2 regions of the Rhizobium sp. IY2 genome follow, and region 2 is predicted to be linked to the other one. Evidence: riboswitches for the same ligand, from Rfam matches in the RefSeq annotation. Region 2 holds a riboswitch; the other holds the start of a gene.
What was found. A riboswitch is a leader RNA that binds a small molecule or an ion and turns the genes downstream of it on or off. The one in region 2 is predicted to bind FMN.
Positions count from the first base shown of each region.

Region 1: it holds a riboswitch for FMN, as region 2 does, so the genes downstream of both, ACMUVN_RS02845 (6,7-dimethyl-8-ribityllumazine synthase) here and ACMUVN_RS15060 (DMT family transporter) in region 2, are expected to answer to the same signal.

Region 1 is NZ_JBLKNU010000001.1:593,988-597,290, reverse strand. Features, by position in the region: gene ACMUVN_RS02855 (GCG_CRPN prefix-to-repeats domain-containing protein) at 1-272, opposite strand, end outside; gene ACMUVN_RS02850 (SRPBCC family protein) at 458-904, opposite strand; FMN riboswitch at 1,164-1,307, shown strand; gene ACMUVN_RS02845 (6,7-dimethyl-8-ribityllumazine synthase) at 1,386-1,820, shown strand; gene ACMUVN_RS02840 (VOC family protein) at 2,147-2,836, shown strand; gene ACMUVN_RS02835 (cytochrome b) at 2,977-3,303, opposite strand, start outside.
Region 2 is NZ_JBLKNU010000003.1:293,291-296,593, reverse strand. Features, by position in the region: gene ACMUVN_RS15065 (esterase-like activity of phytase family protein) at 1-485, opposite strand, end outside; gene ACMUVN_RS15060 (DMT family transporter) at 581-1,480, opposite strand; FMN riboswitch at 1,575-1,728, opposite strand; gene hupB (DNA-binding protein HupB) at 1,878-2,153, opposite strand; gene lon (endopeptidase La) at 2,360-3,303, opposite strand, start outside.

The DNA of each region.
Region 1 (3,303 bases), on a different contig from region 2:
CGCCTCTCATGGCGCCAGCGCGGGCCATCCCAATCCCGGTGACGCCGTTCCCAGCCCCAGCGGGGCGGACCACCGTAGAAAGCGACCGGCGGCGGGCGGCGCCAGTTTCGCCGGCATTCGCCCCAGCGGGTCAGGTGCCAGCCGCGACCGCAGGCATAGTCGACCTTCGTCACATTGCTCTGCACATTGATTGTTCCAATCGGCATCGCCTCAGCTGTACCGATCGAGAGGCTGCCGGCAAGCAAGGCAGCCGCGATAGAAAGTGCCTTCATCGAGAACTCCATTTCAATCCAGCCGCAATCACTTTAGGAGCGCCAAATTGAACTGGAGATGAACTGCGCGTTCATGTTTGCGGGAGCAAAAGAAGCGCTTTCGGACAGCCGATCGCAGCGCCGGCCGGCAGTATTCCCCGCTGCGGCAAACGCTTCCGGGCACCCTGCTGCCGGCGCAAAACCGTTCATGTCCTGCCGTAAAAAGGATCGGGACCCGGATCACGCCCGGCGGCGACCTCGGTCAGCCGCCCGAGATAATGGGCCCAGCCTTCCGCATGGCCGGCGCATTGATCGGCGCTGGGCAGGCCGCTATGGGTGAGCCGCAGCAGCGTTCCGCCGCCCTGCTCGATCAGGTCGATCTCGACCAGGCTCGATCCCGGCGGTACCACTTCGCTGCCGTCCCAGCCGAAACTGTAGGCAAGGCGATGAACCGGCACCACCTCGCGAAACGAGCCGCGCGCAAAGCGGGCGCCGGTGACATTGACGAGATAGAGCCCGCCCGGTTGCGGCTCTACCTGCGCTTCCGTTCCCATCCAGCGCAGGATCTTCTCCGGATCGGTCATCAGCGCAAACACCGCAGCCGGCGGCGCCGCGATATGCGCCTCGCGGTGAACGACGAAAGATTCTGGCATCACTCCCTCCCATGGTGGCTGTCGCCTGCCCCGCCTCGGGCGAAGACGGCGTATCCTGTTCCGTTATGTTGTTCCGACGTGGATGTCCTCACCCGAGCATGTAGGGGCAAGCCCATCCTCAGCAAGAGGCATCGGCTGTTCGCCATCGACGGAGAAACGAAACCGCCACTTTGCGAGCCTTGATCCGCATCGACAGATTCATCGATCACGAAAGCATTTCCGACCTATTGCCAGCCCGCCGCCTTCCCCCTATTGTCGCCGCCGTTCTCAGGGCGGGGTGAAAGTCCCTACCGGCGGTATGCAGTTTCGATTGCGAGCCCGCGAGCGCCTTCTTAAGGAAGGGTCAGCAGATCAGGTGAGATGCCTGAGCCGACGGTCATAGTCCGGATGAAAGAGAACGTGCGTTCCTGCCGCCCTTGCGGCTGTCGGGAACGTTCGTGATCGCCTTGGGTGATGTGTCTGTTCGCCAAAGGAGATTACCATGACACCCACCCGCTACGCCTTCGTCAAAGCCAGCTGGCACGCCGACATCGTCGACCGCGCCCTTGATGGCTTCTATCAGCTCGTTCCGCCCGAGCAGGTCGATGTGTTCGATGTTCCCGGCGCATTCGAGATGCCGCTGCTGTCGCGCGATCTCGCCGCAACCGGGCGCTATGGCGCCGTCATTGCCGCCGCCTTCGTCGTCGACGGCGGCATTTACCGCCACGAATTCGTCGCGCAGGCCGTCGTCGATGGGCTGATGCGCGCCGGCATGGATACCGGCGTGCCGGTGCTGTCGGTTTCGCTGACGCCGCATCAGTATCAGGAAACCGAACACCACAAGCAGATCTACCGTGCGCACTTCATCGAAAAAGGGCGCGAGGCAGCAAAGGCAGCCCTGACGATCGGCAAAACCCGCGCCGCTCTCGCCGCGTAGTAGGATCCATCTTCCCGAACGCGGCTCGATGAGCCGCAACACAAGAGCGAAGACGGCGGGAACTAACCCGCCGCCTCACTGGATCGACTGACCTTGCCACCCCGCGGGTCGGAAACGACACGCCCGCGGGTCGGAAACGACACGCCCAAGGGTGGGGAACGACACGTCCGCGGATCGGAGCAACAGGCCTTGTGTCGCAGCGGAATCCGCCAATACCGGCCAAATCCGACAGAATAATTGATTCGACGGCCCGACCGCGCTGTGGTCCACTGACCGCTGACATGTATCGCCATTCTTAACGCATCCCAAACCCCATGGAGCTGAAGATGAGCAATGCACTGCGCAGCGAAACCCCCATGCAAACCCCAAAATCACAGCCGGTCGACACCAAGCTCGAGGTGGTCGTCATCCCCGTTTCCGATGTCGACCGCGCCAAACGTTTTTACGACGGCTTGGGTTGGCGGCTCGACGCCGACTTTGCAAATGACGCCGATTTCCGTGTGATCCAGTTTACCCCGCCCGGCTCCGGCTGCGCGATCATCTTCGGCAAGAATGTCACTGCCGCAGCCCCGGGTTCCGCCCAGGGACTCTACCTGGTCGTCTCCGATATCGAGGCTGCCCGTCGCGATCTGATCGCCCGCGGCGTCGAGGTCAGCGACGTGTTTCATGACGCTGCCGGCGTCTATGCCGGCAGGGACGAGCCCTATCTGTTCGGGCGGCTGCGCATCGCCGGCCGCGATCCCGAACATCGCAGCTACCGCTCCTTCGCCTCGTTCAAGGATCCGGACGGCAACGGCTGGCTGTTCCAGGAAGTCACCACGCGGCTGCCCGGACGCATCGACGCCGACGAAACGAAATTCACGACTTCCACCGAGCTTGCGGCAGCACTGCGCCGCGCGGCAACCGCCCACGGCGAACACGAGAAGCGAAACGGCGGCAAGCACGACGAAGGCTGGCCGGACTGGTACGCCGAATACATGGTCAGCGAACAGGCCGGCAAGCAGTTGCCGCTATAGGCACGGGCTCCAGCGTCATCGCAGACGGCAACATCGTTTGACAAGCGTCTCGGCACGCATCGCGCCGAGACGTTTTATCGTGTCTGCCTTCCTCGTAGCGGCTCTCGGTTCAGACACCCTCGCCGCCTCGTCAGCCGACCTCAGCCGCCATACCACATCCGCCGCAGGTGATCGCCGCGGACGAGTTGGTGAAAGAGCGCAGCGCCGGCATGGAAGACCAGCAGGCCGACAAGCAGCAAGGCGCCTAACCCATGCGGGCCACGCGGCGGATAGGCAGTGAAATCAGGCAGCATGGCGCCGGGTGTCCCGAAGACGGCGGGGGCGGCACCGCTGAGGATCATCATCCCGATGCCGCTGGCGACCATGCCGAGAATGAAGACGTAAAAGGCGACGTGGACAAAGCGCGCGAGGCGCGCCTGCCACCGAGGCGATGCCTTAACCGGCGCAGGCTTGCGATCGAAACGCCA
Region 2 (3,303 bases):
TTTTCGATGGCGATGGCGCCGAGCGTCTTGTCCTTGTTGAGGGCGATCGAATCCGGCTGGCCGCCGAGATCGCAAGTGCTCTCGATCTTCCTGGTCGCGACATCGACGATCGCGAGACGCCCCGAGGGCTTTGCCTTGCTTTCGGAGGTGTTGACGGCGACGAGCGCCTTGCCGGCGCTCGAGGTAACCGAGGTCGGCTCACCGTCCATCATGACAGCGCCGCCGGCTTTCGGAGCCTTGGCGTCGGTGATGTCGATGAAGCCGATCGCGCCGAGCGGGCTGTCGCTATAGATCAGCGTGTTGCCGTCGTCGGTCGCAGTGATGATTTCGGCGGAGCTGACCGACAGCTTGTCCTTGTCATCAGGCAGGTTCTGGGCGACCGGGAAGGAAGCGATGCGGTTGAAAACTGGTTCGGCCGCGGCCGGAAAGGCGACGGATGCGAGAAGCACGGCAGCAAGCGCTGCCTTGCGCGATGAAATGGTCATGAAATCCCCCATGTGTCGAATATTCGAAACATGAGTTTTCTGCGGGAGCGGCATGACAGAGGCATGACAGAGGCGGCATTTTTCGCCGGATCACCTCAGGCGGGTTTGCGCTCCCTGCGCATCTCGTTTCGCATGATGAAAAGCGACGCGGAGAGGATCAGAGCCGCTCCCAGCCAGAGATAACCCGCCGGCGCATAACCGAAGAACAGCCAACCGGCCAGCACGTTCAACGGCAGCTTCAGATCGTCGAAAGGCTGGACATAGGCGGCATCGGCCGCGGCATAGGCAAGTGTGAGGAAATACTGGGCTGCCGCGGTCAAAAGCCCCGCCAGCAGGAACAGGGCAAGCGTTGCACCGGTCGGCACGGCAAAGCCCGCCGCAAGCGCCAGCCCGCCATTGATCGGCGTCAGCAGCACGAGCAGCCAGACGGTGATCGTCTCCGGTCGTTCGATGCCCGTCAGGCTCTTGGTGATCAGCGACGAGGCGCCCCACAGCAGCGCCGAGAGCACGGGCAGGAGAGCCGCCCAGCCAAAACCGTCCGACCAGGGCTGCAGAATGATCATCGCTCCGGTGAAACCGGCCGCGGTCGCCGCCCAGCGGGCCGGGCCGACGCGCTCGCCAAGGAAAAGCCGGGCGCCCAGAATGATGAAGAAGGGCGAGGTCATCACCAGTGCGATCGCCTGCCAGATCGGCACCGAAGCAAGGCCGGCGACCCAGGCCTCGACGCCGAGCGCGGCAAGTGCCACGCGCGCCAGGTGACGCCAGGGATAGCGCGTGCGCATCGTCGCAAGGCCGAGCCTGCGAAGGAAGGGCAGCGAAAACAGGAAGGCGAAGCCATATTGCCAGAAGGCGGCCGAGGCCGAGGGGAAGGCAAGCGTCATCGTCAGCCATTGGGTGACGACGTTGAGAAGCGAAAAAGCAATGCCGGCAAGGACCATCCAGAGGGCGCCGACAACGGCGCGAGACGGCTCTGCGGCTAGGGAAGTCTGATTCATGTCTTTCATCCGAAACCAGGGACCAACATAAATCAGGACGCATGAGCCACGACCAAGCGACACGGGGCAGATCCCTGCCCTTCGCACAGCCGACACTCATTCTCTTCCATCCGGACTTTAACCGTCGGCTCCGGAATCGCACCGGATCTGCTGACCCCTCCCCGCTTCGACGCGAGAGAAGGCGCTCGCGGGCTTGAGTCGAGACCCTTACCGCCGGTGGGGAGTTTCACCCCGCCCTGAGAACAGAAATGTCGTAAATTAAAGCCCGCGCGACAGCAAGGTCAGCCAAAGCAAAAAGGCAAGAGGGCCTGCCAAAAGCAAAAAGGGTCCGGCAAAGCCGAACCCCTCTCAAATCCTGCACAACCGGTCTCGTTTCCGGTTGGCGGATAATCTCAGATCAGCCGTTGACGGCGTCCTTCAGGCCCTTGCCGGGCGTGAATTTCGGCACGTTGCGAGCCGGAATGTCGACTTCAGCGCCCGTGGACGGGTTACGGCCCTTCGTTGCAGCGCGATGAGAAACGGTGAAGCTGCCGAAACCCGCGAGGCGGATGTCGCCCTTGTTCTTGAGTTCAGCCTGGACAACGTCGAAAACCGCGTCAACAGCGGAAGCCGCGTCAGACTTCGTCAGTCCTGCCTTTTCGGCTACTGCGGACACGAGTTCATTCTTGTTCATGTTTCCACCCCTTTCTAAATGGTATGAAACGACTCAAATGTAAGCTAGGCGCAGAATAGGTTTCATCAGGCCCGCCGGAAACCCAAAAGCCCTGCAAATCAAGGAAAAGCAAGCGTCTACATGACGTTTTCACAAAAAAGGCTGGCGTTTCCGCCAGCCTTTTTGTCTGTTTTGTCCCAATGGGGCATAAATGTGGCACAGGCCACTCAATGCGCTATGGTTGCGCCCGTCTCATCGAGGCCTTCGACCGTTGCGATGACGGGCGTTTCCACCGTGCCGTCCCATTCGATCGGCTCCGGCCGCCGGATCAGCGCATGCTTGATCACCTCGCCCATGCGGGATACCGGGATGATCTCCATGTTGTTCTTCACGTTATCCGGAATCTCCGCCAGGTCCTTGGCGTTTTCCTCCGGAATCAGCACCTTCTTGATGCCGCCGCGAAGCGCTGCGAGCAGCTTTTCCTTGAGACCGCCGATCGGCAGCACACGGCCGCGAAGGGTGATTTCACCGGTCATGGCCACATGCCTGCTCACCGGGATACCGGTCATGATCGAGACGATCGCGGTTGCCATGGCGACGCCGGCCGAGGGGCCGTCCTTCGGTGTCGCGCCTTCCGGCACGTGCACGTGGATGTCGCTCTTGTCGAAGCGCGGCGGCTCGATGCCGAAATCGACGGCGCGCGAGCGGACATAGGAGGCCGCTGCCGAGATCGATTCCTTCATGACGTCCTTCAGATTGCCGGTGACCGTCATGCGGCCCTTGCCCGGCATCATCACACCTTCGATGGTCAGCAGCTCGCCGCCGACCTCCGTCCAGGCAAGACCGGTCACGACGCCGACCTGATCCTCGCCCTCGGCTTCGCCATGGCGGAAGCGCGGGACGCCCAGATAGTCGGAGATGTTGGCGGCCGTCACGTGAACGGACTTCGTCTTGCCCTTGATGATCTCGGTGACCGCCTTGCGGGCGAGCTTCATCAATTCGCGTTCGAAGCTGCGGACACCGGCTTCGCGGGTGTACTGCTGGCTGATCGCCATGAGGGCGTCGTCGCTGACCGAGAATTCTTCCGGCTGCAACGCATGTTCCTTGATGGCCTTCGGCAGCAGGTGCCGCTTGGCGATCTCGCGCTTTTCATCCTCGGTGTAGCCGGCGA